3 regions of the Pedobacter sp. BG31 genome follow, and region 3 is predicted to be linked to each of the others. Evidence: riboswitches for the same ligand, from Rfam matches in the RefSeq annotation. Region 3 holds a riboswitch; each other region holds the start of a gene.
What was found. Region 3 has a riboswitch for S-adenosylmethionine ahead of ACFE6N_RS05230 (SusC/RagA family TonB-linked outer membrane protein). Riboswitches for the same ligand answer to the same signal wherever they lie in the genome.

Region 1: it holds a riboswitch for S-adenosylmethionine, as region 3 does, so the genes downstream of both, ACFE6N_RS06190 (O-acetylhomoserine aminocarboxypropyltransferase/cysteine synthase family protein) here and ACFE6N_RS05230 (SusC/RagA family TonB-linked outer membrane protein) in region 3, are expected to answer to the same signal.
Region 2: it holds a riboswitch for S-adenosylmethionine, as region 3 does, so the genes downstream of both, metH (methionine synthase) here and ACFE6N_RS05230 (SusC/RagA family TonB-linked outer membrane protein) in region 3, are expected to answer to the same signal.

The regions. Positions count from the first base shown of each region.
Region 1 covers NZ_JBHNZK010000003.1:235,064-245,932, forward strand. Annotated here, with positions in the region: gene ACFE6N_RS06180 (homoserine dehydrogenase) at 1-916, opposite strand, end outside; gene metX (homoserine O-acetyltransferase) at 1,051-2,109, opposite strand; gene ACFE6N_RS06190 (O-acetylhomoserine aminocarboxypropyltransferase/cysteine synthase family protein) at 2,139-3,470, opposite strand; SAM riboswitch class I at 3,732-3,842, opposite strand; gene ACFE6N_RS06195 (hypothetical protein) at 4,056-4,460, shown strand; gene ACFE6N_RS06200 (hypothetical protein) at 4,476-5,069, shown strand; gene ACFE6N_RS06205 (trans-sulfuration enzyme family protein) at 5,119-6,234, opposite strand; gene ACFE6N_RS06210 (hypothetical protein) at 6,359-6,853, shown strand; gene mqnE (aminofutalosine synthase MqnE) at 7,271-8,464, shown strand; gene ACFE6N_RS06220 (histidine phosphatase family protein) at 8,560-9,189, shown strand; gene ACFE6N_RS06225 (menaquinone biosynthetic enzyme MqnA/MqnD family protein) at 9,317-10,057, shown strand; gene ACFE6N_RS06230 (HPF/RaiA family ribosome-associated protein) at 10,156-10,470, opposite strand.
Region 2 covers NZ_JBHNZK010000001.1:36,159-47,027, forward strand. Annotated here, with positions in the region: gene metF (methylenetetrahydrofolate reductase [NAD(P)H]) at 1-230, opposite strand, end outside; gene metH (methionine synthase) at 365-4,063, opposite strand; SAM riboswitch class I at 4,198-4,301, opposite strand; gene ACFE6N_RS00205 (Bax inhibitor-1/YccA family protein) at 4,418-5,173, opposite strand; gene ACFE6N_RS00210 (hypothetical protein) at 5,212-5,778, opposite strand; gene murQ (N-acetylmuramic acid 6-phosphate etherase) at 5,879-6,682, opposite strand; gene ACFE6N_RS00220 (S41 family peptidase) at 6,873-8,477, shown strand; gene ACFE6N_RS00225 (histidine decarboxylase) at 8,630-9,763, shown strand; gene ACFE6N_RS00230 (short chain dehydrogenase) at 9,823-10,419, shown strand; gene ACFE6N_RS00235 (GNAT family N-acetyltransferase) at 10,534-10,869, shown strand, end outside.
Region 3 covers NZ_JBHNZK010000003.1:8,763-19,631, reverse strand. Annotated here, with positions in the region: gene ACFE6N_RS05235 (SusD/RagB family nutrient-binding outer membrane lipoprotein) at 1-1,214, opposite strand, end outside; gene ACFE6N_RS05230 (SusC/RagA family TonB-linked outer membrane protein) at 1,227-4,391, opposite strand; SAM riboswitch class I at 4,712-4,818, opposite strand; gene ACFE6N_RS05225 (peroxiredoxin family protein) at 4,956-6,224, shown strand; gene ACFE6N_RS05220 (trypsin-like peptidase domain-containing protein) at 7,675-9,351, opposite strand; gene ACFE6N_RS05215 (redoxin domain-containing protein) at 9,377-10,510, opposite strand.

The DNA.
Region 1 (10,869 bases), 230 kb from region 3:
TATCAGAAAGCACGGCAGCACCAGTAGGGTGGCCGCCCGCACCTTTACCGTAGAAAAATTGTTTATCTGCAAAAGCCGCCTGAACGGCAACTGCATTGTATTCATTTTCTACATTGTACAGAAAATCATCTTTAGCTACGAGTTTAGGTAGTACATAAGTCACAATATCTTTTGTGTTTACTTTACGCGCTGTAGGAACTAATTTAATCTTAAAGTTTTTTTCGCGGGCATATTTAATGTCATTGTTGGATAGGTTCTGTATACCAATATTTAAAATAGCATTGGGATTAACAAATAAACCGTAAGCATGCGCTGTAGCAATCGCGAGTTTGTATTTTGGATCGTAGCCGCCCACGTCTAAGATCGGATCAGTTTCCGCAAAACCTAAATCCTGTGCTTCTTTTAACGCCGAATCGTAACTTTGGTTCTCATTAAATATCTTGGAAAGGATATAATTAGATGAGCCATTAAAAATTCCGCTCAAAGCATGAAACAATTCATTATCGTAGTACTCTTCTAAATTCCTGATAATCGGAATACTGCCACAAACTGCACCTTCATACAATAGCGAAGTGCCGTGCTTTTGTTGTAAATCAACCAGCTCTTTTAAGTGTATGGCAATCATTTTTTTATTGGCAGAAACTACATTTTTACCGTTCTTTAATGCGGCCGTTACAATCTCATAGGCTGCGTCGGCATCATTGATCAATTCTACAATGGTATTGATTTCCGTATTATTCAATATCTCGTTACGATCAGTAGTAAACAGATCTTGATTAAGGGTACGCTTCTTCCTCGGATCTTTTATCGCAATTTTAATGATCTCCAGGTTTAAGTTCTGGCTTTGGATAATATCCAATAAACCTTGTCCTACTACACCGAAACCAAATAAACCGATTTTTAAATTCTTACTCATTATTGTTTTTATGATTACACAGATAGGTCGGTTACACCGATATAACTGTTCTTATTTTTGTAATTTTTTTTAAATTTTATTCCGGTATCCAGTTTTCTTACCTTCTACCTTTATACCCTCAACCCTCTACCTTTCTAACCCGTATGCTGTAGTTTGATTATTTTCTTGTTACGGCTTTCTTTCATAAAGTTTCCGATTACATTGGTCAATGCATTGGTTTCGATTAAAAAACCATCATGTCCGTAATCTGAGTGTAAAGCAATAAATTCTGCCCCGGAAATATGGTCGGCCAGGTATTTTTGCTCCGAAAGCGGGAACAACACATCATTTTCTATTCCGATGACCAGGGTGTTCGCCTTAATTAATTTTAAGGCATCGCCAATACTTTTGCGGTTACGGCCAACATTATGGCTGTCCATTGCTTTAGTTAAATAATAATAACTGTAAGCATTAAAGCGGTTGATCAGTTTTTCGCCCTGATAATTCTGATAAGAAGACGACCTGAAGTTGTCAGTTTTATCGTTAACACTTTCTACCTGTGTACTGCCATAAGCATCGTAGGTTCTATAGCTTAAAAGCGCAATGCTACGGGCAGTTTTTAAACCTTTGCTACCACCGTTTGGTTGGTTAGCGTAAAAAGTTCTATCGGTAGTAATGGCCAAACGCTGGCTTTCGTTAAAAGCGATACCCCAGGGAGAATGTGCTGCATTAGTGGCAATTAAAATCAGGTTTTCAATTTTATTCGGGTCTGAAATACTCCATTCAACTGCTTGTTGTCCGCCCAAAGAACCACCTATTAACAACTTGATATAGTCTACGCCTAAATGCGAAGCCAATAACTGGTGTGCTGATACCAAATCGCGAATGGTAAACTGTGGAAAAGACAGGTAATATGGCAGGCCTGTTACCGGATTTGTACTCAAGGGGCTAGTGCTGCCATAATGAGAGCCTAAAACATTGGCGCAGACAATATAGTGTTCCGCAGGATTGAACAAAGCATTTTGCCCGAACAAACCTTCCCACCATTCAAAAACATCTGCATTGGCAGTAAGTGCATGGCAAACCCAGATTACGTTATCTTTAGCCGCATTTAGTTTCCCATAAGTTTGATAAGCAACCTGCAGGTTACGGATTTTTTTTCCGTTTTCTAATTTAAACTGTTTATGATGATTATATATTGATGCTGTACTCATTGTTTTGTTGTATCGGAAGGTAAATGTGCTTAAGCTAATAAACTCTCGGTAGAAACTTGTGCGTTAATGGCTGCAAATGCCTGTTCGAAATCAGCTTTAATATCATCGATATGCTCAATACCAACTGAGACCCTTAAGGCGTTTGGTTTTACGCCCGCGGCCAGTTGTTCTTCTTCACTCAATTGCTGGTGTGTGGTGGCCGATGGCTGGATGATCAGCGTTTTGGCATCGCCCACGTTGGCTAGGTGCGAAACCAATTTCAAATGATCAATAACCTGCGTGGCATTTTCCTTGCTTCCGTTTAGTTCAAAAGACAGTACGGCTCCAAAACCATTGCTTAAATATTTTTTCGCAAGATTGTTGTATTTGCTACTTGCTAATCCGGGATATTGTACTTCTTTAACCAGCGGATGGTTTTCTAACCAGGTGGCCAGTTCAAGGGCATTATCAACATGGCGTTGTACGCGGAGCGATAGCGTTTCCAGTCCTTGCAACAAAAGAAAAGAATTAAAAGGCGATAGGGCAGGCCCAAGATCTCTTAATCCTTCTACACGGGCACGGATGATAAACTGAATATTACCGAACGGCCCGCCAATGCCAAAAACATCACTAAAAACCAAACCATGGTAACCTGCTGAAGGCTCGGAGAACTGCGGGAATTTCCCGTTACCCCAGTTGTAGTTTCCGCCGTCGACAATTACGCCGCCGATGCTTGTTCCATGACCACCGATCCATTTAGTTGCAGATTCGACCACGATGTTTGCTCCATGTTCTAATGGCTTAAACAAATAACCTCCTGCACCAAAAGTATTATCAACCACCAAAGGAAGATCATATTTTTTGGCAATAGCGGCAATCTTCCCAAAATCAGGTACACTAAAGGCTGGATTGCCGATGGTTTCCAGGTAAATGGCTTTCGTTTTGTCGGTAATTTTAGCTTCAAATTCCTCAGGCACATCCAAATTGGCAAAATCTACATGGATACCTAAACGTTTAAAAGCCACTTTAAACTGGTTATATGTTCCGCCATAAATGTGAGAAGAAGAAACAATACTATCACCAGCCTCCAGTATATTATTCAAAGCGATGAATTGTGCAGCTTGCCCTGAGGCCACGGCCAGAGCAGCAACGCCACCTTCCAAAGCGGCAATACGTTTTTCAAAAACATCGTTGGTTGGATTCATGATCCTGGTGTAGATATTACCAAACTCCTTTAGAGCAAATAAATTGGCACCATGTTCAGCACTATTGAACCCGTAAGACGTTGTTTGGTAAATGGGGACGGCTCTTGAACCTGTTGTTGGATCTATTTCCTGACCAGCGTGTAATTGTAAAGTTTCAAATTTATATGATGTTGACATAATTTCTGTTTTAATTTATGAATTGATGAGATAAATGGCTTAGGGTAGTCCTAAAGCTTAAAAGGGCGTATCCCGTTATCCGGGACCTTCCAGTTTGAGGGAAACAAAAAAGGAAGATTTTTAAATTACTGTATGCAACAGCACATACAAGCCATAGCAGGCATATAACTGCAAGTAACAGAAATAGGAACTTGTCTTACCTTTTTAAGGTCTGCATTGGATTCGCTTAGCGATCGAAGATTTAATGTTTTCATCAGTTATAATTTATATCACCAAATAACACCATGTTATCTGGTCAGGAATTGGCACCTTCTCTTTCTGAGGGTTGCCAGTGGGTCATCGAGCCAGTCTCTCGCCACTTCTTTATAAATCAACCTGTGAAGATTGACTTTTATTTAACTTTCCGCCAAATAATATTTCAAATGTCAGGATAAATTTTTAATACACAAAATAAAATTTTGATTTTTAAATAAATAACTGATAACTAGTTGTTTAATTTTATGTTGCGCTGCTAAAATCGAACTTTCGATGTGAAATTAGCACTTAATATGCTAAGTTTGCGCTACCTATCTAAATATGATTATCATGAAAAACAAAAGTGTTTTAGGTTTAAGCCTGCTATTCACGGTGATGTTTGTCAGCACCACCAATGCCCAATTTGGAGGTTTAAAAGATAAATTATTAAAAATCGGAACTGCCCAGGGTGCCAAAGCCTTAGGGGTAGACAGGTTTCTGAAACAGCCCGCTGCCATAACCACCAGTTTCGAAGATGTAAACAGGGAAGGAGAAAAAATGCCCGACTTTATTACTTCGTTAAATTTAAAGGCACAACCATTGTATTTACTACCTAAAAATCCAGAGGGCGGTTTTGTACTTTGTGAGGGGCTTTATGAGATGACCAACAAAAGTTATTGTTTGAAGGCCGGAACATTTGCGCCGTCAAAAGGCGATGGTTATATGTTTGCTCCTGTACTAGGTTCTAAGGAATAAATAGTGGTTGCGATATTGAAAAGCGCAGAAAAACATCCTGAGGTGGATCAACATGACATCCAGGCGCTGCTGTGGACCATTATTGCCAGAACAAAATTTGCTGATTTTAACGGACAGGTAAAATTAACCGCTGTAAAATTATTAACCCCGAGTCAGATTACACAATTGGAGGGAGGCGCCCTGGGTGTGTTGCCTTTTGATGTAATGGAAAAGGCTAAAGACCAGTTGCCAGCGGGTGTAAAAGCAGTTTTTGAGGCAGAAAACAATATCAGACAGCTGGTAGCTTCCGGAAATTACACTTATGCTGATATGGAAAAATATGCGATTGTGGCGGGTATGGCCCCACCAAGAAGCGATGTACCAAGCGGCATCTGGACCAAACATCCTGATGGTTATTACATACGTTATTTTCCTTCAGGTTATTCAGTTACCAAAGTACAGGTATATGTGCCAAAGGAATTGATGGCAAATGGGAACAAATTGGTTTATGATGCCGCAGGAGATATTGCTTGCCCTGCGAATACGGGATCACAACGTTTGGCACAAACAAATGAGCCACTGGAGGCAAACTATTCTTTGAAACTGACCACGGTTTGTAATCCGAAATAGATTTTTAGTCCTACAAGGTTTCAGAAACCTTATAGGACTGTGGAAAACTTTAGCTTAACGCCTGCTCCAAATCGGCAATAAGATCATCTGCATGTTCCAGTCCAACGGAAATACGGAGCAGATTTTTAGGCGTTTTGCTATCCGGCCCCTCTACTGAGTAGCGATGTTCGATTAAACTCTCCACACCACCTAAACTGGTCGCCTGTGCAAATAACCGGACCTTATTCGCTACTTTATGAGCGGCTTCAACACCACCTTTAACCAGGAACGACATCATGCCACCAAAATCTTTCATCTGTTTTTTTGCAATACCATGTTGCGGATGGTCTTCCAGTCCGGGATAAAAAACGGCCTCTACATTTGGATGTTTATTTAAATAATGAGCGATAATCTTTCCGTTTTCACAATGACCTTTTATGCGGTAGGCCAGGGTTTTTATGCTTCTGCTTAATAAAAAGCAATCGAAGGGTGATGGAACGGCACCGCCGGTTTGCTGTATGTTTTTGATTTTCTCCCACAGCTCATCTTTCTTTGCTGTCACCAAAATTCCTCCAAGCACATCGCTATGGCCACCAAGGTATTTCGTGCTGCTGTGCATTACAATATCTGCTCCTAATAAAATTGGATTTTGTAAAATAGGGGAAGCAAATGTACTATCGCAGACCATGGTGATGTTTTTAGCCTTAGCTATTTTAGCAATCTCTTCTATATCGGTAACCTTCAACAGTGGATTGGATGGTGTTTCGATCCAAATTAGTTTTGTATTGGGCTTGATGTTTGATTCTATTAGCGACAAATTGGTCTGGTCAATAAACTCAAATTCCAGGCTATTATTAAAAATCGTAAGCAATTGTTTTTTAATGCCCCAATACATATCGTCTGGTGCAATAATGTGACTACCGGGTTTCAAAGCCTGAAACAATGCCAACCCGCAGGTATTACCCGAGGAAAATGCTGCTGCATCTTCGCCATATTCCAGTTTAGCTACAGTGTTTTCTAAAGCAGACCGGTTTGGATTGCTTACCCTGCTATACATGTGTCCGCCAGGATAGCCACCATCTTCGTCACGAAAAAATGTGGTAGATAAATTGATAGGCGGCGTAACATCACCTGTATTGATTTTTACAAGATTAGCGGCGTGAATAGCAAGGGTTTCTGGTTTCATGATGATTGATTTTGGACGATGTAATATGGGTATGGGATTTAATAATTTAGCGCTAATTTAAGGTTAGTAACGGTTTTGGCAAGATTTATGTAACAAGTTTGACAAAATTTAAATTACATATAAAATGAAAAGATTATTTATAGCTATCGCAATTGCATGTTCTACCTTAGTAATGTTACAAAGTTGTAATACTGCAAAAAGAGTAACTGCAGGCGTAACAGGTAGCAGAGGTACAGTTGTTCGCGAATGGGTAGTGAGTAATGTAGCTTTGGAAGGTTTGCCTGATGGTGCTGTTCAGGGCTTATTTGGAGAGAAATCTTATAAATGTTTTGAGGGAAGTACATGGAATTTAACCAATAGTGGTAATGGATCTTATACCTTACCTGCATCAAGTACCTGTGGTGCTGTAATGCAGACTATTTTCTGGTCGGCTGCCCCTAAAGATCAAACCTTCCAGTTTAAAAAAATATACGAGGGTGACAAAGCAAAAAATGTAACTGAAGGTTATCGTTTGGTATTAACTGAACTTTCAAGCACACAAATGGTATTAAAATCACCAATTGAATTTGGTGGCAGAACTGCAAATATTATTCTAACTTTTGTACCTGCAGCCAGATAATATTTAACATCGAAAAACATACCCTTAAAGCACTTCTGAAAAGAGGTGCTTTTTTTGTTTACTGTCTTTTAGGGTTGCCACGGAGACACGGATTTACCCGAAGTTTCTTAGAATCACTTGTAGCAGCTTGTTAGCATTGAACTTAGATCCAGGTTTTATCTTACATAAACTACCGTCAAGTGTTGAAACATGGATTTATCCCCGAGCTTGATAGTTATTTCTCCGTGACTTCTGTGTTTCCGTGACTGATATTAACGCCTATAGCTAAGTTTACAATAAAAAGTAATCAATATCTGTGTTGATCAGTGTTCAACTGTGTTTAATAATCAGGTACAATATCCAAAAATCACGGTTTGTTACAAGAAAATGATTTTCAAATCGGCTCATTATCGTATTTTTGTTCAAAATAAATCAGGAATGAATACAACTGAGCAAGTTGAAAAAATATTAGCTGATACCAATTTATCAACTGAACTACAAAACATCGCGCATAAAGTTCTTCATAAAGAGCGGATTACCTTCGACGAAGGTGTGTACTTATACGAACATGCAGAATTGGGTTATCTTGGCGTATTGGCCAACTTTATCCGCGAACAGAGACATGGCGATAAAACCTATTTTAACCGGAACTTCCATCTGGAACCTACCAACCTTTGCGTTTACGACTGCAAATTTTGTTCTTATTCCCGTTTAATCAAGCAAAAAGAGGAAGGCTGGGCCTTAACGATGGAGCAAATGCTCGATATTGTTAAAAAATATGATGGCGAACCGGTAACAGAGGTACACATTGTAGGAGGGGTACTTCCTCAATATGATGTAGCCTTTTATTCGGCTTTGTTCACCGCTATTAAACAACACCGTCCGGATTTACATGTTAAAGCATTAACCCCTGTAGAGTACCATTATATCTTCAAAAAGGCTAAAATTGATTATGCAACGGGTATGCGTTTGATGAAAGAAGCCGGCTTGGAATCTATACCGGGCGGAGGGGCAGAAATTTTTCATCCCGAAATCAGGGAACAGATTGCCAAAGACAAATGTACCGGTCAGCAATGGCTGGATATCCATGAAGAATGGCACAAATTAGGTATGCGGAGTAACGCAACCATGCTTTATGGACATATTGAAAAATACTGGCACCGGGTTGACCATATGGAAAAACTACGCCAACTGCAGGATCGTACGGGCGGTTTCCAAACTTTTATTCCTTTAAAATTCAGAAATCAGCATAACCAGATGAGCAATGTGCCTGAATCTTCGGTAATCGAAGATTTGAGAAATTATGCAATTGCCCGAATCTATCTAGACAATTTTGATCATATTAAAGCTTACTGGGCCATGATCAGTCGCGAAACGGCACAGTTATCCCTAAATTATGGCGTTGATGATATTGACGGTACTTTGGATGATACGACTAAAATTTACTCAATGGCTGGAGCCGAAGAGCAGAATCCGGCGATGAGCACTAAAGAGCTGGTTAATCTGATTAAACAAGTGGGCCGGAAAGCAATTGAACGCGATACACTATACAATGTAGTTACCGATTTCGAAAATGTTGTTTTTGAGGAAGAAAAGAAACCGCAATATTATAAATTACCGGTAGTAAATTAAGATTGTTATGATGATAGGATTTTAAGATCTTTTCGCAAAGTCAAAAAATAATAAATGTTAATCCTGCAATCTTATAATCCAAAAAATCCCATTTAATGGTTAAAGAAATATACATCATACGCCACGGCGAAACAGAACTTAACAGACAGGGCATAGTACAGGGCAGGGGTATAAATTCTGATCTAAATGATTTGGGGAGGGCGCAAGCTGAAGCTTTTTATCAAAAATACAAGGATGTTCCTTTTGATAAAATTTACACATCCGATCTCAAACGAACCTGGCAAACGGTGCAGAAGTTTATCGATGCTAAATTACCCTGGGAAAAACTTTCGGGATTAGATGAGCTGGCATGGGGTATCTGGGAAGGAAAACCCAATACCGAAGAGGCACGCGAGGCTTTTCGTGAGATGTTACAAAGCTGGGAGAATGGAGATTATTCCGCGCATTTTGAAGGTGGCGAAAGCGTTCAGGATGTTTACGAACGTTTAAAACAACCCATGGAGGTTTTAATGACCCGACCAGAGGAAAAAACAGTATTGCTTTGTATGCATGGCCGGGCGATGCGTGTTTTTTTATGCTTACTCTTAGGAAAACCATTGAGCGAAATGACTGAATTCCCACATCAGAATACCGTGTTGTACAAAATGGGTTTTGAGGATGGAAAATTTACCGTGCTCGAATTTAACAGCGCAGTACATTTAGACGGTTTAGTAATCGGAGAATAAACAGCCCCGGTTCGTGTCTTCATGAAACGAAGTGCGTTAATCGCTCCTGAGGACACAAACCACATAAGATTGTTTAGTAATTAAATAATTTGCTTAACGCGAAACGCGAAGCGCAAAACATAACACCTTGAATAAGATTAAAATATCGGCGGTTGCCTACACCAATACAAAAGCTTTTATATACGGATTAACACATTCAGACATCATTAATAAGATTGATTTAAGTTTATATATCCCTTCAGATTGCGCAGCAAAAGTGATTAATGGTCAGGCAGATATCGGCTTGATGCCTGTCGCAGCTATTCCTTTGGTTCCAAATGCCAATATTGTGGCCGATTACTGTATAGGCAGTGATGGCGGCGTAAATTCTGTATTTATTTTTAGTGAAGTTCCGGCAAATGAAATTAAAACGCTAAGGCTGGATGCCCACTCCCGTACCTCAAACAACTTAGCCAAAGTATTGCTAAAATTTCATTGGAAAAAGGAGGTAGAATTTACTACCGATCCAGACGCAAAAACAGATGCTTTTGTTTTGATTGGCGACAGGACTTTTGGTAAAAAAGATGATTTTGCCTACGCTTATGATATGGGCGAGGAATGGAAAAAACTTACTGGCCTACCTTTTATGTATGCAGCTTGGGTAGCCAATAAAGAGATTTCAGAAGATTTTAAAGCTGAATTTAATGCAGCTTTAAAGTTTGGTTTAGATCATCGGAAAGAAGTTTTGGCGGAATTATCTGAATCGCCAAATTTCGATCTGGAAGATTACCTTTATCATAAACTTCAATTTGATGTTACAGAAGACAGAAAGAAAGCTTTGTATCTGTTTTTGGGATATATAGAAGAATTAGAAAAAGTTAAATTATAAAAAACTACAATAATGATTGTCAAGTTGAGCCTGTCGAAACGCTTCATAAAATACGTTCAGAGGTCCTTCGACAGGGTCAGGATGACATTTTATATCTATTAATGTGCTTTCATTTTTCCTGCCACTTTTTCTAAAGCACTTTTTAGTTTTGTTAAGGCGCCTGTGATCGCTAAATCGTACGTGTTACCCAGGTTGGTCACTGCTATAGGATCTTTTCCGGTTATTCTGGCCTCTAACAAACATCTTTTATCATCCAGACCATCTTTACTACCGTTCTCATCAGAAAGATGAACTTCTAAACGCGTAATCAGATCGCTAAACCTGCTCAGGCCTTCATTTAACTGAGTGTTGATTTTTTCTTCGTATTCCTGATGGATGGTTAAATTCTTGTCGGTGTTCAGTTGGATCGTCATAATTAAAAAATTAGGTTAAAATTTATATAACGTTAACACATGACTAGGGTAATTGTTTCTATGGGTTAACTGATTAATTGTATTAATTGGGTTAAAACAGACCATTGTACCTGAACCTGGTAGTAGCGAACACGAGCGTAGCGAAGTAAAGCGGATAACAGGACTACATTCTCCGAAATGCACAGAAACCTTCATTTCCAAATAATGGTTAACTGTTTAATCGTATAAATTGGTTAACTGTATAAGTACCAGATTTATTGTATAACCGGGTTAAAACAGACCATTGTACCTAAACCTGGTATGAGCGGGCACGGAGTGCAATGAAGTAAAGCGGATAACAGGACTACACTATCCCAAATGCACAGAAACCTTCATTTCCAAATAATGGCAATTGTTTAA
Region 2 (10,869 bases), on a different contig from region 3:
GTACCCGGGCGTTTACGGTAAGATACCTTTTGTAGCAAACCATTAGCCTGCTCCTTATAAATATAATCCTCACGCAGTGAAGTTACATCAATAAAAGGCGGATTAAACTCCAGCAAAGGCTCTATCGCATCGTAAATCCATTGGATACTTTGCCCTTTGATAGGCGGCAATAATTCAAAAGAGAACAGGGTTTTACCCTTTGCGTTTTTTATATGGTCTGTAATCTTCATACCTTGTTAATTGTCATGCTGAATGCTAATGAAGCATCTCATAAATAATGGCAGTTTCTATTTTTTAACTGTAAGTTATCTTCATACTTCGCTTAAAGATCCTTCGTTGCGCTCAGGATGACAAAAGTGAAGTGTTAATAAGCTAAATTCGGACTTAACCATCGCTCTACTTCTTCAACCGGCATATTTTTTCTGATGGCGTAATCTTCTATCTGGTCTTTGGTAATTTTTCCTAATCCAAAATATCTTGACTCTGGATGTGCAAAGTAAAACCCACTTACTGCAGCAGTTGGATACATGGCATAACTTTCAGTCAAACGTAGGCCAATTTTATTTTCAGCATCAAGCAATTCGAACAGGGTTCCTTTTTCGGTGTGTTCAGGACAGGCAGGATAACCTGGCGCCGGACGGATACCTGCGTATTCTTCTTTAATCAATTCCTGATTACTTAAGTTTTCATCCTGGGCATAACCCCAATATTCTTTACGTACCCGTTCGTGCATGCGCTCGGCAAAGGCTTCTGCCAAACGATCGGCCAGCGCTTTAGCCATAATGCTGTTGTAATCATCGTAATTAGATTCGAACTCATTCACCAGTTCATCAATCCCGATCCCTGCAGTTACGGCAAAACCACCAAAATAATCCTGAATTCCGCTTTCTTTTGGTGCAATAAAATCCGATAAAGCATAATATGGCTGCCCATCTACTTTTTCAGTCTGTTGGCGAAGGGTGTGGATTTTGACTAGTTTGGAGTTTGGAGTTTGGGGTTTGGAGTCTCCCAACTCAGCACCCTCAACTCTCAACTCGATGTCGTCTCCTACCGCGTTTGCGGGCCAAAAACCGATCACTGCCCTCGCGGTTAATAATTTCTCGTCGAGGATGCGTTTTAACAGAACCTGTGCGTCATCAAACAGTTTCTTTGCTTCATCGCCTACATTTTTATCGTCGAAAATTTTAGGATAACTACCACGGAGCTCCCATGTATGAAAAAAAGGTGTCCAATCGATGTATGGAACCAGTTCCTCCAGGGGATAATTATCGAAAACCCTGGTACCTGTAAATTCCGGAACGGGTAAATCGGGCTGAAAATCAATCTTGAATTTATTTGCTCGTGCTTCTTCTAAGGTCTTAAAGCGCTTATCTGAGCGTTTATTTAAATGCGCTTCGCGTGCTTTATCATACTCAGCTTTGATGCCGGCGATATATTCATCTCTCGTTTCAGGATTCATCAAGGTACTGCAAACGGTAACACTTCTTGAAGCATCTAATACATGGATAGCTGGCCCTGAATAATTCGGCGCTACTTTTACTGCTGCATGGATGCGTGAAGTAGTTGCTCCACCAATGATCAACGGGATCGTGAACCCCTCTCTTTCCATTTCTTTGGCAAAGTGAACCATTTCATCCAGCGAAGGCGTAATCAAACCACTTAAACCAATAATATCAGCATTTATTTCTTTGGCTTTTTTGATGATATCCTGTGCCGGAACCATCACGCCCATATCTATAATTTCGAAGTTGTTACAGGCCAGTACCACGCCTACAATATTTTTACCAATATCGTGTACATCTCCTTTCACGGTAGCCATTAATACCTTTCCGGCCGAAGAATTCTGGTCCTGATCAGGATTGTTCAGTTTTTCCTGCTCAATAAAAGGTAACAGGTACGCTACTGCTTTTTTCATTACCCGGGCCGATTTTACCACCTGGGGCAAAAACATCTTTCCGGCACCAAATAAATCTCCCACAATATTCATCCCATCCATCAATGGCCCCTCAATAACCTGGATCGGACGGTCGTATTTCTGCCGGGCTTCTTCTACATCATCATCCAGGTATTCTACAATACCCTTAACCAGGGCATGTGATAATCTTTCTTCAACTGAACCTTTTCGCCAGCCTTCATCTTTAACTACTTCTTTACCTTTGGTTTTAACCGTATCGGCATATTCAACCAGGCGTTCGGTTGCATCTTCCCTGCGGTTTAACAGTACATCTTCTACCCTTTCTAACAATTCTGGCGGAATTTCCTGGTAAACCTCCAGCATACCGGCATTTACAATACCCATATCTAAACCTGCGCGGATGGCATGATAAAGGAAAGCCGAATGCATGGCTTCTCTTACCACATTATTTCCCCTGAAAGAAAACGAAATATTGGAAACCCCTCCGCTTACCTTGGCGTGAGGCAGATTTTCTTTGATCCAACGGGTAGCATTGATAAAATCGACTGCATAATTATTATGTTCCTCCAGCCCGGTTGCCACAGTTAAAATATTAGGGTCGAAAATGATATCTTCCGGCGGGAAACCGATTTCGTTTACCAGGATATCATAGCTGCGTTTACAGATTTCGATCCGGCGTTCATAATTATCGGCCTGCCCATGCTCATCAAATGCCATTACCACTACCGCTGCACCATATTGCATAATTTTACGGGCGCTTTCACGGAATTTATCTTCGCCTTCTTTTAAAGAAATGGAGTTAACAATCCCTTTCCCCTGCAGGCATTTCAAACCATTTTCAATCACCGACCACTTTGATGAATCGACCATAATCGGCAGTTTGGCGATATCTGGCTCTGAAGCAATGAGGTTCAGGAATTTTGTCATGGCGGCTTCCGAATCCAGCATTCCTTCGTCCATATTCACATCAATTATCTGTGCACCGCCTTCAACCTGTTGCAGGGCAACGGCCAATGCAGCTTCATAATCGCCACCCAAAATCAGTTTAGAGAATTTTGGAGATCCGGTAATATTAGTACGCTCTCCAATGTTCACAAAAATGCTTTCTGGGGTAATGGTTACGGGCTCCAGCCCGCTTAAGCGCATGTATTGCGGAAGTTTCGGTAATTTTCTGGGTTTGGCTTTTCGTGCATTTTTAGCAATACAGCCAATATGCGCTGGTGTAGTACCGCAGCAGCCGCCAACAATATTTACAAAACCCGAGGCAATAAAATCATCAACCAGATGGGCCGTTTCGTGCGGTTGCTCATCGTAAGCACCAAACTCGTTGGGTAAACCTGCGTTTGGATAAGCTGAAACATAGCAGCCTGCCTTTGTAGCCAGCTCTTCAATATGCGGACGCATCTCTTTTGCACCCAAAGCGCAGTTAAAACCAATACTTAGCGGTTTTGCGTGCATTACAGAGTTTAAAAAAGCTTCGGCAGTTTGCCCGGAAAGTGTTCGTCCGGAAGCATCAGTAATGGTACCAGAAATCATGATTTCCAATTTACGCCCTATTACCTCTTCATATTTTTTAATGGCTACAATAGCCACTTTAGCATTTAAAGTATCAAAAATGGTTTCAATCAACAATACATCCGAACCACCATCTACCAAACCCCGTACCTGCTCATAATAAGCTTTTTCCAACTCATCAAAATAAACCGCCCTAAAACCAGGATCGTTTACATTTGGCGACATGGAAAGGGTACGGTTTGTTGGGCCGATAGCACCGGCCACGAAACATTTACGATCAGGATTTGCTGCCATAAATTCATTTACAGCTTCTTTTGCCACCCGTGCGCCTTCATAACTCATTTCGTAAGAAAGGTCTTCCATCTGATAATCAGCCATGGAAATACGCTGTGTACTAAACGTATTGGTTTCGATAATATCTGCACCAGCCGCCAGGTACTCCAGGTGTATCGTTTTGATGATATCCGGACGTGTGATATTGAGCAAATCGTTATTGCCTTTCACGTCACAAGGATGGTTTTTAAATCGCTCTCCCCTGAAATCTTCTTCGCTTAAGTTATATCGCTGAATCATGGTACCCATTGCACCATCGATCACCAAAATACGTTTCTCTAATTCTTCTCTTATACCCATTTGCTGTTGTAAGATTTGAGATATGAGAGATTAGATATGAGAATGGATTAGACGTAATGTCTAAAATCTCAAATCTATTGTCTCAAGTCTCTAAAAGGCTTATTGAAAAAGTTGGTACGTGAATCGTAATCCTAAACTTATCTGTTTCCGCTATTTGCAGAATAGAATTTAGCACCTTGTAGGTTACAGGTTGCTAAGACTTCGTTGGGTCTAATCCCTCCGTCTTTCTTAATAAGCATACAAAAATGCAACAAAGCATGATCAATTCCAAAAATTATCGCTTTGCTGCCAAATAAAATTACAAAGGCCACGCAAAACTGCGCAGCCTTAAGAATATTATTTTGTTTTTGAGATCTATTTTCTGCTTCCAAAAATGCGTAATAGGAAAAGGAATATGTTTAAGAAGTCTAAGTATAAGGACAATGCAGCTACAATAGCCATTTTCTTGCTTTCAACCTGAAGAACCTGTTCGCCATTTGCCTCAATTCCTTCACCAATTCTTTTGATTTTTTGCACATCATAGGCTGTTAATGCAGTAAATATTGCAATACCAATGAATGCCATAAACAAACTAAACTGTTCGCTTTGAATAAACATATTAATTACACTGGCAATCACTAAACCAATAACCCCAACCATTAAGATTGGTCCAAATTTACTTAGGTCAATATTGGTTGTATATCCCATAAATGCCATAATTCCAAATATTCCCGCCGCGCCCGCAAAACAGCTCACGATTGAGCCTGAGGTATAAGTTAACAAGATAAAACTTAAACTCACCCCAGTCAGTACTGAATACAGGACGAAAACACCAATTAGTGCGGGTAATGATAGTCTACTTAAACCAAATCCCATTAAAAGAACTAGTCCCAGTGGCGCGAACATGGCAATGTACCCGAAAATCGACATACCAACTTTACCGGTAGATGGATTAACGGTTAGCAGGTATTGCATAAACTGCTCATTTGTTCCAAATAAATAGGCCGCTACTGTTGATAAACTCAATGCCACAAACATCCATAAGAAAACGTTGGCGAAGAATTTTTTAGAAACAGATCCTTCCTGAACGAAAACACTGTTGTTTTGATATTGATAATTTTGTTGTTCCATTTTAATTTTTGTATGTTAAATGATATAAAAATAAAGATTTAGTTCAATCTTTTTGTCAGCAGTTCTTCAACTTTTTTAAAGAACTGTAAAGGTTTTAAGGTACGCCATGGCAGATTGTCAAACGCACCTCCAAAGTTAATGTAATAATCAATGCTGTTATCACGGAATTCGCTGATTACATGTTCCTGAAAATTCACCCCAACAATCCAGCCATCTTCTACTTCCTGAAACCATTCTTCATAATAACTATCGTCTGAAGCATGAAAATTCAGTACATTTTCGCCAATCAGGATAAATTTATTAAGTCCTTCATCCATCATCATCTCCAAAATATCGCGTTTTAGCAACATAATGTCATTATTAATGGCATCGTTCCACTCGCCTATAAACTCTATAATGGCATAACTGCGGTCATAGTCAGCATACAAAACCTTCATATATAAGGTATTAGAGCCAAACTCATCCCATTGCGGGTGTAGCAAAAAGTTATAGATCTGCTTATCAAAGTAAAGTTCTGAATACTCGGTGTTATAAAATGGCGAACGCTCATCTTCTGCCGAAATATAATCATCTCTCCACTGGTAATAAGGCTCAATTTCGTGCATACTTTTTTCTAATTAATGAATGAGTGAGTGAGTTTTGATGAGTGAATGTTAAGATCATTTCTACATCACAACACTTTTTCATTCTATCCTTCTCTCATTTTTAATGCCCTGCTTCTACAGCTTTACGTACACTTCCATAACGGCTTAACAGTTCAGCGGCTTCATCATAACCAATGTTCAGTTCATTGGCCACCATTTGTGTACCGCGGTCTACCAGTTTATGATTGGTTAACTGCATATCGACCATTTTATTGCCAACCACGCGCCCCAACTGAACCATCACCGTGGTGCTTAGCATATTTAATACCATTTTTTGCGCCGTACCGGATTTCATGCGCGTAGAGCCGGTAATAAATTCAGGGCCAACAACTACTTCAACCGGGAAATCTGAAGCTGCGGCAATAGGTCCGCCGGTATTACAAACAATGCAACCTGTTAAGACTCCGTGTTCACGAGCTATTTTTAATCCGCCCACTACATAGGGCGTGGTACCTGATGCTGCGAGGCCAACCAGGCAATCTTTTTCATTAATATCAAATTCCTGAAGATCTTTCCAGGCTTGCTCCGGGTCATCTTCAGCAAATTCCACTGCTTTCCTAATCGCAGTATCTCCACCAGCAATAATTCCTACAACCCAATCAAATGGCACACCGTAAGTAGGCGGGCATTCTGAAGCATCTACTACACCTAAGCGACCGCTTGTACCTGCACCTATATAAAAAAGACGCCCACCTTTTTTCATCCGCCCGGCCACTGCCGACGTTAACTTTTCAATCTGAGGCAAAGATTTCTCAACTGCAAATGCTACAGTTTTATCTTCATTATTAATGCCCTGCAAAACCTCTAATACCGACATCTGATCGATGTGTTTATAGTTAGATTCTTGCTCGGTAACTCTGTTCATAAATTTAATTTTGATAAAATTCGGTAAATTCTTTCTAAAAACTAGGTTAAAAATCTAAAAAATATCTGCCATAAATTTTAGCCAACCGCGGCAGGTATTATTTAATGCTAAATATTATAAACAAAAGACATGAAAATACAGTTAAAAAATATATCAACCCGCTAATTTTCATAAATTTGCAGTAACGCCAATGAAAAAAAATACCAGGAACAACATACTAATCGCTTCAAGCTATTCTATAATCTTAATAGCAGGCATGTTTTTGGGTATAAAATTCATTAAAGACCAAGGTTTTGGCGTTAAAAAAAGTACGCAGCTTGCTGAAAACAGCGACGAAAAACTAAACGAAATCTTACACATCATCAATGGTAATTATGTTGATGACATCAATACGGATTCCCTTCAGAACTTACCTATTGATAGCGTTCTGCACCAGCTCGATCCACATAGTGTTTACCTGCCTCCAACCGATGCGCAGGATATGACCGATAATCTGGAAGGAAATTTTGAAGGGGTAGGCATAGAATATTATATGCTTAACGATACCATGATGGTTACAGGGGTGGTGAAGGACGGACCGGCATATCAGGCAGGAATTAAACTTGGAGATAAGATTTTGAGTATTGATACCGCCATAGTAAGCGGACGAAACCTGCCTAAAGATCAACTTACCGGTCGTTTTAAAGGTAAATCCGGAACTGGCGTAAGTGTAGTGCTCTTACACCCGGGCGCATCACAGAGCAACCGCATTATGGTTACCCGTGGTAAAGTAAATATCAGCAGTATTGATGCTGCTTACATGATTAACAACGAAACCGGTTATGTTCGGATCAGTAAATTTGGCGCAAATACGGATAATGATTTTGCTGCTGCAGCGAATAACCTGAAGGCAAAGGGGATGAAAAAACTTATTCTCGACCTGCGCGACAATGGAGGTGGTTATTTTACAGCAGCAACTGGCCTGGCCGATCAGTTTCTGGGAGAAAATAAGCTCATTGTATACACCCAAGGTAAGCATGAGCCCCGAACTGATTACTTTTCTACCGGCACCGGATCTTTTCAAAATGGCAAACTGGCTGTTTTGATTAATGAAAATACGGCTTCAGCGAGCGAAATTGTTGCAGGAGCTATCCAGGACCTGGGCCGTGGGATTATTGTTGGCCGCCGCTCTTTTGGCAAAGGTTTGGTACAGGAACAATTTGCTTTTGGCGATGGCTCTGCATTGAACTTAACCATCGCAAGATATTACACCCCTTCTGGCAGAAGTATCCAAAAATCATACAAGAAAGGCTATGATGCTTATAAACATGAGTTGGACGAACGGATGATGGATGGAGAACTTACCGGAGACCGTACTTCTTTTCAGGATTCTATTGAGAAAACGGAAGGGGTAATTCAACACAATAGAAAAGCTAAACCGGTTGGTGGTATCCAGCCAGACGTATTCGTAAAATTAGACACTACAGGCTATAATAAGTTTTACACTGGTTTAGTGAACAAAAAAGTGCTTTCTGATTATGTATTTAATGTACTGACTAACAGGTACAGTGCCAGCTTTGTAGAACAGAACATCAATATCTTTACCATAAACGATAATGACTTCAAAGATTTTATCGGATTCCTGCAACGCAAAAACATAACGATTGACCGGTTTCAATTGTACAATTCAAAGAATGTGATCTTAAATGATCTCAAAGCTTTACTCTGCCGCTATTATTTAGGCGATGTGGGCTATTATAAAGCTGTAAACCAGAATGACAATGCGGTAAGGCAGGCACTCCTTAACCTTCAATAGCCATATTTTATATGCTTCCAAAGTAAAATGAACACAATAAATCAATTTTAAATTTCTTTAAATTATTAAAAAACAACATAATATTCTGATTTTAAATCAGATATTAATACTAAATTCTGTTTTTATTAATTTTGCCGGTAAACATATCATTTATGGAAACGAGCAGATTAGAAGCAAAAGACCAGGAAGCATTAAACGATCTTTTAGAGAACGTAAAGGAACAAACTGAGCTATTTCTAGGTTATCCGGTAGCCAAGGATTTTGATTACCAGGCGCTTTCCGGCTTTTTAAAATATCCGATGAATAATCTGGGTGATCCTTTTGTTACTTCCACCTATGGTGTCGGATCGCGCGAACTGGAAAAAGAAGTGGTTCAGTTTTTTGCCGAACTTTTTCGTGCACCCGCCGATAATTGGTGGGGTTATGTAACCAATGGCGGTTCGGAGGGGAATCTATATGGATTATACCTGGCCCGCGAGCTACATCCAAAAGCAATGGTTTATTACTCAGAAGCTACGCATTATAGTGTGCAGAAGAATCTGCATTTGCTGAATATGTCGAATATCGTAATCCGCACGCAGACAAACGGAGAAATCGACTATGAAGATCTTGAGTACACCATTAGAATGAACCGCCACATGCCTGTTATTATTATGGCCAATATTGGGACCACCATGACTGAAGCACGTGATGATGTGTCTAAAATCAAAGCCATTTTAAAAAAACTGGCTATCCAGCATTATTATATCCACGCTGATGCAGCGCTTTCTGGTACCTATAGCGCACTGATTGAGCCCAGGCCAGCATTCGATTTTGAAGATGGCGCAGACAGTATCGCCATTAGCGGCCATAAGTTTTTGGGTTCTCCGATGCCTTGTGGCGTGGTGGTGGCCAAAAAATCTAACCGCGATCGGATCGCCCGTTCGGTAGCTTATATCGGGAGCGTTGACACGACGATTACCGGATCCAGAAATGGCCATAGCCCCTTGTTTTTATGGTACACCATTAAACGTTTGGGCATAGCCGGTTTGAAAAGCAGGGCCATGCATAGCTTAGCAACTGCCGCTTATACCGAACAACAACTTCAAGCGCTGGGTATTGCTGCCTGGCGAAATGCCAATGCCATCACGGTAAACTTCCCTACCCCATCTGCAAAAATCTGCAAAAAATGGCAGCTTGCCGCCGAGCAGGGAAATTCGCACATTATCTGCATGCCAAATGTAACAGCATCACATATTGACCTTCTGGTTGCCGATCTCAAAACTGAATTGGTTTTACAGGATTGAGACTACAAACATTTCTATACACCTGCTGTTTAAGATGAGTATATACGTTAAACAGATAAATGAAAATAATCATTGTAGGCGCTACAGGTACGCTGGGTAAAAAAGTAACTGAGACTTTTGCTCCAAAGCACGAGATCATCCGTGTGGGGAATACCAAAGGCGATGTTCAGGTAGACATTACCAATGAAACATCGATCAAGAATATGTTTGAGCAGATCGGTCCTTTCGACGCCCTGATCAGTACAAGCGGAAAAGGTCCCTTTGCTCCTGTAAATCAATTAACAGGCGAAGTATTTAAAAGCGGTTTGCTGGATAAACTATTGGGACAGATTAACCTGGTGCTTATTGGCCAGCATTACATTAACAAAGGTGGTTCATTTACGTTAACTTCGGGTATACTGTCTGAACGTCCTGTTGCCGCCGGTTCTGTATTGAGTACCATAAACGGTGGCCTCAATGCATTTATTTTGGCAGCTGCCCGCGAAATCGGAAGCGAAATCCGCATAAATGCCGTCAGCCCCAATGTGGTTGAAGATTCGCCTGCTTTTTTCGATTCTTTCCCCGGAGAAATCCCGGTTACTATGGAAAAAGTAATTAAAGCTTACGAGAAAAGTGTATTGGGTATTATAACAGGCGAGGTGATTAAGGTTTATTAGTAATCTTAAACATTTCGAAAAGTCTGTGCTGTGATGACTTAATAAAAACTTAGCGTAAAAATCCACTTGGCTAAAACCCCAAAGTTTATATTAGCCTAACTAACAAAACCAAGTATGATAGAAACAGAACGCCTCATTTTAAAACCTTTAACGCACGATCAGCTCTTAAAATATATTAAAGATGATCATTCTTTAGAACAAGAATTTGGCCTTCTACCTACCAGGAAAAACATTTCTCCTTCGCTACGTGAAGCTTTGGAACAGACGATTTTACCTAACGTTTTTGATAAAGACAAGGATTATCTATACCATACTTTATGGACAATTATATCCAAACCAGACAACAGAATGGTAGGCGATATCTGTTTTGTTGGTGAACCCGACCAAAATGGCGAAATCGAAATCGGTTATGGCACTAACGAAGAATTCAGAGGCAGAGGATTTATGACT
Region 3 (10,869 bases):
ATCCATTTTTGCTCTCCAATTGATTTTTTATAATTCGCAGCATTATAAACTACTCCAGATTGCCTGATGTAATCTTCAACTACAGTGCCACCAATATTATACTGTAAAAAAGATGCCCTGATGGCCTGCTTGTATAAATCGTCAGCATCTTCGGCAGTGAAACCTCTTGCTGCTGCCTCTGCCCTATCAAAAAGCAATTCTGCATAACTAAAAATTATCGCCGGAGCCTTGGCATCTAAAAAGTAAACACCAGGTTTAGAAGAATTTGCCAAACCTATTGCACTTGCTTCAGAGTTGGTAGAACCATTTGGAATCCCCACATAAACCTGCGGCGTAACGTTTTCCGTTTTACTGGCATAAACGGGTAACCTTGGGTCGTTCAGTGAAAACAGTTTATCAACAATGGTTTTACTGATCCGGTAATCATTTCTGGTTTCGAATGAAGCCGCTACCGGGTTCTGCTGAGGCGATACATCATATTTAAATATGGCATTTTCTGAATTGCTGCTGATGTAAGCACCGCCTTCTGCCTGTATTTCATCAATCACCTGTTTGGCTTTAGAAGGATCTTTATCTGCAATACGCAAGGCGATACGAAGCCTCAATGAATTGGCAAACTTTTTCCATGAGGCAATATTGTTGCTATAAATCACATCACCGGCAATCACCTTTCCTGCGGGGTCTAGAGCCGCTTGCGCCGATTTCAAATCGCTTAAAATACCATAATAAACATCTTTTTGTTTATCGTAAACCGGGGTAACAAACTGTTTTATTTTCCCTGCCTGCGAGTAGGGAACATCGCCATAAGCATCCGTAAGCAATAGAAATGTCCATGATCTTAAGATAAGTGCAACACCTTTATAGTTCGAATTTCCCTGTGCATCTCCCAATTCGATAATTTTATTAAAACCGGCAATACTTTGGGCATAGCCTGTTGACCATAGTGCGGTAAAACTACTGTTTGAGTAAATAAAACGGTCTTCTTCTGTATACTGTACCTTGGCCCATTGCTGCGCAAACAGCAAACTGGAATTCATGTTATTGGTTACGCCCCAATAGGTATCTGCTGTTGCCTTGGTAGTTCCGGTAAGCAGATAATCTGGCTGCGCAATTTCTGGTGCATTGGGGTTGATATTCACCTCATCCAGCTCTTTTTTGCATGATACAAAGGCAATTGCCAAAATGGCCAGTATATATAGTTTTTTATTTTTCATGATGGAAATATTTTAAAATTTAACATTGAGGTTGATACCATAACTGCGGGTGCTTGGATTTGATAAGCTCTCTAAACCCTGACCATTACCAGTATTAAAGGCCACTTCAGGGTCGATATCAACCGTATTGCGATGGATAATCCACAGGTTACGGCCAACAAGCGATACCGAAACGCCTTGTAAACTTAACGGACGAAGCCATTTGGCAGGCAGGTTATAGCTTAATTTCACCTCACGGAGTTTTACATAAGACGCATCGAAAATATTTGCTTCATCTATATTTCTAAAGGTTTTGTAATACTGTTGAGCGGGTAATATCTTCTCGTTACGCTTGCCATCAGCGGTTATGCCATCAAAAATAATCCCGTCATCATACACCGTAACACCTGCAGGGGCGGTTCCGGTTAACCTCACTGTTCCATTGGCTTTATTGTTACCGGGATAATAATAGGAAATACCGCCATATTCAGCTGCCCTTCCCGGAAGTGTGGAAGCCAAAACGCCGGTATAAGTTCCTGTGGCGTAAGTTCCATTGTAAATAGAACCGCCAAAACTGGCATCAACCAATACGCCTAAACTGATACCTTTATAACTAAAAGTATTGTAAACGCCCCCAATCCAATCCGGCGTGTATTTGCCCAACACCTGCTTGGTTGGATTAGTGGCAGGCGCGCCTGTAGCGTTAACAATGATATTGCCATTGCCATCTCTCAAAAAAGCTGTCCCGAACAACGATCCATAAGGCTGACCTACCGTTGCAATTACCTGGGCCGAATTTGTGGCTACTACATAATTGGTCAGCAGTTTTTCAGCATCCAGCTCAATTACACGACTCCTGTTTGCTGCAAAATTGAAATCAACATCCCAGGTAAAGGCTTTTTCAACTGGGGTGATGCCCAATTGTGCTTCGATACCTTTGTTATTGATTTTTCCGGCATTCAATAATTTCGAGCTGAAACCTGTACTCTGGCTCACATCGGCTGCTAAAATCTGGTTGTAACTATTGGTGTTATAAGCACTTAAATCAAATCGTAATCTTTTATTCAAGAAAACCGCTTCAAGCCCAAGTTCTGTAGAAGTAGTGGTTTCTGGCTTTAAGTTAGGATTCAGGTCTATAGAACCTGTGGTAAGCTGAGGATTGCCATAAAACGGCGCACTAAATACATAAGTGTTGATTAAACGGTAAGGATCTGCATCTTTACCCACTTTAGACCAACCACCCCGTATTTTTAAATAGTTAAGGGCTTCGCTTTTGATATCAAAAGCCTCTGTTGCTACAAAGCTGCCATTAAATGAAGGATAAAAATATGACCTGTTTTGTGCAGGCAAAGTAGAAGACCAGTCATTACGCGCCGTGATGTTGGCAAAAAGGTAATTTCTGAAGCCGATCTGTCCGGAAGCATAAACACTATACGATTTTAAACGTGATAAATTATTGGAAGAAACCAGGGGATCGCGAGAGTTTTTCAGGTTGTATAGCCCTGCAATGGCCAGTTTAGGCGCGCTCTGGTCGTTTTGCTCGATGTACTGTCTACGGATATTGCCACCTCCCAATAATTCTAAGCTAAAATCTTCATTTAATTGTTTATTGAAGTTTAATGTTGCGTCGGTGTTATTTTCGTTTACGGTAAAAGCACTTTCGGTATAAGAACCAAAAGGTGTTCCATTGGTACCATAGGCGATTCTAACCTTACGCCTGTCATTGTAGTAATCCGTTCCAGATCTGAAATTGAAATCAAGTCCATCGATAATTTTATAATTAAGCGCTAAACTCCCAATAATCCGATTACGGTTTTGCGACACCGTATTTTCATAAGCTACCCAATATGGATTGCTATAATAGCTATTGTTCCAGTTGAATGTTTTTCCATTTTCATCCAGATAGTTTTTCAGCTGGTTAATATCCACCTGGCGGCCAAACCAGGTAAATTGCAACATGGTACTGGTTGATCTTGAACCGCCTGTACCCGGCAAATTATCAGAACTCAACTTGCTGTAATTTGCATTAGCCGTTAAAGTTAGTTTTGGTGTTATTTTTAAAGAGGTATTTAATACGAATGAATTTTTGCCCTGTCCGGAATTAGGCACAATCCCAACCTGTTTCAGGTTATTGTAAGCAATACGGTAATCATATTTTTCGCCTGCATCTGCAACAGATATACTATTATTTAGCGAATACCCTGTTTGAAAGAAATCGCGGACATTATCAGGATGGGCTACGAACGGAACCGCTACACCTTTTGAAAAAAACTGTGGAATTAATCTGCCGTCCATTTTTGGCCCCCAGCTCTCATCTACCCCATCATTAATGCCTTTACCAGCACCATCCACATAACTGAACTTACCTTCCGATCCCTGTCCAAAAGCATTTTGATAAACCGGCAGGGTAAGCAAAGTTTCCAGTACGGCATTGGAGTTAACCTCAATGCCCAATCCTTTTTTCGATTTACCAGTTTTAGTTTTGATAAGAATTACCCCTGCGGCAGCCCTCGAACCGTATAATGCTGCTGCGTTTGGTCCTTTTAATACACTAATTGATTCAATATCCTCTGGATTGATATCTGAGATGGCATTTGCATAATCCCTTGCACCTGCAGAATTTAACTGCGAGTTATCTACCGGAATCCCATCAACCACAAATAAGGGCTGGTTATTTCCAGCTATAGAGGTTTCCCCTCTGATGACCACACGTGATGAGCCCATGCTCCCCTGACTATTGGTTACCCTAACTCCAGCTATTTTTCCAGCCAGTGCATTGACCAGGTTAGATTCTTTAGCTTCAGACAAATCTTGTCCTTTTAACTCCTGAACAGCATACCCGAGTGATTTTTTCTCTCTGGAAATACCTAAAGCTGTAACCACCACTTCATCTAACGCATTATCGCTCGATTGAAGAATAACTGAAATTGGCCCGTTTTTACTGATCTGTATTTCCTGGGTTTTAAAACCTATGTATGAAAATACTAATGTGCCCTTTTCAGGTGCATTTATCGAAAAAGCACCCTTGGCATCAGAGATGGTGGTTTGTTTGGTTTCTTTGACGAATATGGAAACACCAGGCAGTGTTTCTCCATCTGCTGATTTTACTGTTCCTGTTATGGCGGTATTTTGAGCAAATCCCGGTTGTACAGCAAAGAGCAGTAAAATAAATGCTATTGATTTTAAAAGTCTGATCATGAATATGTTTAATAATTAGTTAATAGATAAAATTTGGGCAAAACGATTCCTAACGGTGAATCACCGTCTTTTATTAAAAAATAAAATGGAATGGTTAGATCAAAAACGCCTGTTAAAATGGAACCATCCTAACAGGACTGGCGCATTCGTAAGTATGCAGAAAGGTTTACAAAAAGTGATGCAGCTCGTCTGTTTTTTTCCATTTGAATGATTTTGTTTAATACATATTTCACTTTCAAGAAAGCATTGAGGCAACAAAAAAGCACCCCCTTAAATCAGAAGTGCTCCGTATATTTTAGATAAGGATTACGCAAACAACTGACTTAACTACCCCGGATTCATCCGGGATGGAATTAGCACCATTTCTAAAAATTAGATGGTTGCTAAGGCTTCACTGGGCCATTCCCTCCGCCTTTCTTGATAAGTATTTTAAAATAACTGGGGCAAAGGTATAATTAATTCCATTTATCCTATAGTTTTTATAGATATTTATTAAAATATTTTTTCTTTGACTATTCCATCCGTATATTTGTCGACTAAATTAGTAGATTAACATACATCCCAATGAATATAAAAACCTTATTAACTGCTGCACTGGCCATATCAACCTCCATAACCTTTGCTCAGGATCAGGCAGTTTTAGCCAATAACCAACAGGCAAAGGCCAAAGAAAAAAAAACAAAGGCATTCGTTGCGCTGGGCAACTGGCGCGGTGTGGCGAAAGTAAAGGAGGGACTCGAAATTCCTTTCAATTTTGAGATCAATGAAAAAGGCGGTCAGCAGAAATTGTATTTCCGCAATGCGGAAGAAAGTTTTGAAGGTGGTGTGGTCAAACGAACAGCCGATTCGATTTTTGTTAAACTGGATCAGTTTGATAACGAACTGGCATTTGCAATAGATGGCGATCGGTTAACAGGAGCTTTACGCAAACAGGATAAATCCGGAAAACCATTAATCATTGATGCCGAACGCGAACACTATCGTTTTAAAGCAGACAGACCTGCATCAGCCGACTATTCAGGAAGCTATGATGTAATTTTTACCGCTCCAAATGGAAAAGAAGAAAAAACAGTAGGCCTGTTTAAACAAACAGGAAACAAACTAACCGGAACTTTCCTCCGTGTAACCGGTGATTCGCGCTATCTTGAAGGTATTGTAGAGGGCAATGGATTTCAGCTTTCAAGTTTCATCGGCTCCTCTCCTGCTTACTACAAAGGAACTTTCGGGGCAGATGGTACTTTAAACGGTGAGGTTTTAAGCGCAAGAGGCAGCCAGCCTTTTAGCGGGAACAAAAATAAAGATGCAGCCCTGCCTGATCCTTATCAACTCACCTACCTGAAAAAAGGATACAAAACGCTCGATTTCAGTTTCCCTGATGTAAATGGTAATAAGATTTCGTTAAAGGATGAAAAATACAAAAACAAAGTAGTGATTTTAACCATTACAGGAAGCTGGTGTCCTAACTGCGTTGATGAAGCTACTTTTATGGCTCCATGGTATAAAAAGAATAAAAACCGCGGCATAGAAATTATCGGTTTGCATTACGAGCGTTCTACTGAACCTGAATATGCCAAAAAAGTAATGGGCCGTTTCCGAGAACGGTTTGGTATCGAATACGATCAGGTTTTGGCCGGAACAGCCGATAAACAGGCAGTATCTGAATCATTGCCTGCACTTGATTCTTTTTTATCTTTTCCAACCACCATTATAATCGATAAACAGGGAAATGTGGCCCAAATCCATACCGGTTTCAACGGTCCGGCTACTGGTAAATTTTATGATGAATTTGTGAAAGAATTCAATACTGAAATTGATGCGCTGTTGAAGAAATAAGCATCATAATTCACTTCCTATATGCCATTCTGGACGAAGTGTAGAATCTTTTAATATAAAATATTAACATTGGTCGGTGAGATACCGACCAATAAAAGAAATTAATAGAATGTTCGTCATTGCGAGAAGGCTTTTTCAGCCGACGAAGCAATCTTTTTAATAAGGATAGCCACTAACTTGAAAGATTTCTTCGGCACTCCTTTACTCAGAACGATTTTTGAGATTTAGATCATTTTTTGGAAAGCAGTTGTAGTGCCTTTCGGTACCGGCAGTCCTTCTTTCCGCTTCTATCTTTTTGCTAGACATACCTCTATAATAAAAAACCGCTGCAACAAAAAGGATAGCCGCTGCAAAAAGGTTTATTAACAATGGTCTGTACAGGAAACAAAACAACGTTTCATACTTTGTTGGTTTGTTCTTAGCACTAACCGCGTCTTTAGCCCCCGGCGAAGTGGCATACCTGAAGCGGCGCGGGGGGATATAGCGAAGCACGGGAACAATCTTTAATCGTCGCGAATGGCCCTGCGCTCCAAAAAATGCATCATTATTTCTATTTAAACATTGGTCGGTGAGGCAACAAATAGGAAAACCCCAATTTGTCATTCTGAACAAAGTGAAGAATCTTTAACACAAAATATTAGCATTGGTCGGTTAGACACCGGCCAATAGAAATTCTTAAATTATTCCTTAGCTGTCATTCTGAACGCAGTGAAGAATCTTTAACGTAAAAAGGCGTGACGTTTCGTTTTTGGAAAGCAGGTGCATTGCCTTTCGGTTCCGGCAGTCCTTCTTTTCGCTTCTATCTTTTTGCTAGACATACCTCTATAATAAAAAACCGCTGCAACAAAAAGGATAGCCGCTGCAAAAAGGTTTATTAACAATGGTCTGTACAGGAAACAAAACAACGTTTCATACTTTGTTGGTTTGTTCTTATCACTAACCGCGTTTTTAGCCCCGGGCGAAGCGGCATCCCTGAAGCGCAGCGAAAGGATATAGCAAAGCACGGGAACAATCTTTAATCGTCGCGAATGGCCCTGCGCTCCAAAAAATGTATGATTTAGTCTTTGGTCGGTGAGACACCGGCTAACAGAAAAATTTAAATGAAGGTCCTTCGACAGGCTACCATTGACGTTATTTTGTAATCACCTGTTAATGAGCATAATGCGGCATCATGCATTTCCGTATAGCTAGGCCATAGCACCGTATCACCGTTCTACTTAAAACCGGCCTAATAAATTTTTCGGACTGCACTGTTCTAGCCATAGCACTGGCTTTGAAAGAAAAATTTTCAGCCGGCATTTTTTGTTACTTTTTGATGCCAAAAAGTAAGAGCCCTTCGGCGGCGGTGAGCCGAGGCAAGAATTGTGCGAAGGAAAAAACGTCAATCATATTGATTTTTATACCATAAATTACCCCTCAGGATGACAGTTTTCAGTTAATTTAATACAGGCTATCTCACATGCTTTAAAACAAACTCAACAATTGTTTTCTTTGGAACCACAACTGTAGTCGTGCGGCTGAACCTGGCAATATTGATTCCGTAAAAATGACCTTCCCAATCAAAAACAGGCGATCCACAATTGCTGGCTTGAATAGCGGCATCATGGGTAAAAATAGCATTAAAACCGTCTCTCCGCTCTGATTTCCCTCCTTCAAATTTGTCTGCCGGGTGATTGGAAAGGGATTGTCCCCTTCCGTCAAGCTTGAATGTTTTGCTCATTTTACCAGATGCATGCTCCCATTCGAAGGTAATTTCATCACCTGCCCAATATTTTAAGATTTCGGGCGCAAATTCATTCGCTTTTCTAATCATTTTTCCATTAATGCTGATGAGTTCATCGCCAACTTTTATCCCTGCTCTTTCTGCCGGGCTACCTTCTTTAATTAAGGAAAACTGTACAGGACTAGAATTGTATACCACCATGGCGCCTAAATAAGGCTGACTATTTATTTTTGGTAAGTTAAACAGCCTACTACCTAAAACACTGCGCATTACCTTGCCAGCGGGTGTCATACTATAAAGCAGTTTACCCATTTCTATTTTAAGGGTATCTGCATTGGCAAGATTCAAATCAATTCCTCCGTTTATATGCTGTTCAAGCGCAAATAAGACCAAATCATTTTCCTGATCTTTTCCAATGACCTGAATGGGAATTTTGGTTCCATTCATCTCAAATTTTGCCTCTTCTCCAGCCATCGTATTTTTACTCAGCAAAAACTGTTTTTTAATGCCGCCCGCTGTTTTAACATTTAACAAACAGGCATCAATTTGCTGCTGTTGTCCCTTAAGTATGCTTGTAATTAGGAAACAGGCATTTATAAGTTTCGGAATACCAAAATCAGGATGTAAGGCTTTTTGTCTACTTTCTTTCTGCAGTTGCGGAAACAAAGAATCGACTTCAACAAAATTCGTTTCTTCAGGAAAAGAAGTGTAAAGCGTTTCGCTTTTCAGGGCTGTCCAATAACGGCGATAGAGATCAACAGGAATTTCGAAATTCATATCTTCTGAAACATCAATGGCGCTGTGCAGCCCGATTACGCGGCCATGATAATCAAACAAAGGTCCGCCGGAATCGCCAGGTTCCATTCTACAGGTTGAGCGGATAAAACCATATTCATTTTTCACTTCTGCAACATGGCCCAATCTTAAGGTTGGCAGGGTTTGGTTCAGACTTTCGGGATAAGAAATACTGATACAAGGCTCATCTTTTAGCAAACTGGCCGAATAGCCCATCTCTGCAAACGGATATGCGCCCTTATCGGTAATTTTCATCATGCCAACATCGGGAATACCCGGGGTTTCTTTATTTTCTATTTTCCCTAGCGCCACAGCAATACATTCGCGTCCATCTGGAAAAAAAACCTTATAATTTTTACCCGGTAAAATGGTATGGGCAGCCGTCAGGATGTAACCGTCTGCGCTTACTACCACGCCACTAAACTGTGCACTTGTTCTTTGGTTCTGCTGTACATCAAAACCCCACATCCGCACGCTGGCCGGGTATGCTTTTTTAACTGCCCGGGTAATGGTACACTGAAATTTCGCTACCTGCTTCTTTTGGGCAGTAACGTTTAGGCTAAACAGCAACCCGAAGGTTGCTGTTATGGTCCTTATATAGTTATTCATTATTTTTATGATTTTGGGCGGTGGCTTAGTTGAAAATTTCCGCAAGCTTTTTGTTTAACGGTTCGCCACGAAGACCATTTCCGATAATCTTGCCCTGTGCATCTACCAGAAAACTGGCAGGCACCGCACGCACTCCATACAAACGGCCCACTTCGTTGTTCCAGCCTTTCAGGTCAGAGACGTGGATCCAGTCTAAACCGTCTTTTTCTATCGCTTCCAGCCAATTCTCTTTCACGTGATCCAATGAAACCGAAATAATCTCAAAGCCCTTATCTTTATAAGTTTGATATTGTTTCACCAGGTTCGGATTTTCTGCCCTGCATGGACTGCACCAGCTCGCCCAGAATTCAACCAATACCACTTTTCCTTTAAAACTGGCCAACGAAACGGGCTTGCCAACCACATTGTTCTGGGTAAAAAGAGGTGCTGGATTTCCGATAGCAGTGATGCCACTTGCGGCAATGCGCTGTGCCAATTCTTTACCCATATCAGTTTCCCGGTATTCTTTGTTTAATGCATTAAAAATCGGTTGAACCTTGGCCACATCTACCTTGCTTCCTGCTGCTTCTGAGAGTGCCACCAACGCGAAATAGGACGTTGGATGTTCTTTAGCAAATTGAAACTGTTTGTCGGTTCTGTTCTGAATATTTTTTCTGAAACGCAGATCTACCGCTTTCATATAGGCGGTATCTTTTTGCTGCTCGGGCGTTCCTCTATTAAAATCGATATTAACCGCTTTGGTAAGCGCCATAATGGTACCGCCAATGGCTTTATTATAGGCATCGTATTCCTGGTATACCTTTGAACCCGTAAAAACAGCATTATCTAAAGAATCTTTTGAACTAATGGTAACCTGCTCTTTACCAAAGTAAAAGTAAATCACATCACCCGTATAAACGGCCTTGTTTTTACCCGCACCAGTATGATCGAGCGCCATGCGGGCATAGGCATTACCGGAAATATGTCCGGAAAATTTGAAACTTCCGTTAACCAGCGCCACAGAATCTTCATGACTGACACCATTATCCATGTAATCGATATAGGCTTTTGCCGGTGCACCGAGCGTTCCTATTTTGCCGGTTAAACTAAAGTTTGGCGTTTGCGCCCAACTCAAAGCTGGGCATAAAAGCGCTAATAAAACTATTTTTATATTTTTCATTTGTATTTTTTTATGATTATAAATTCTATTAACTGTATAATTAATTGTAATTCAACCGAATTGGTCACGTTGAGTCTAGCTTGTAGCTTGACGAAGTATAGAAACGCCTTGTAATACATTTCCTTCGGCAAGATAACATTGACAGAATCCAATAGAATAGCCGTCATTTCCGGACCAGAGCAACGCGAAGTGCGTGGAGAGATCTTTGGAACAAATTATTGAATCAGATTTAAAAGATTTCTCCGTTACGCTACCGATGAAAAACCGGTGAGCTTCAGTCGAAATGACGATACTATTCATTTAACTTTTTCTGTCACTCATATTGATTTTTATAAAATAAATTATTAAGGGTGACCATT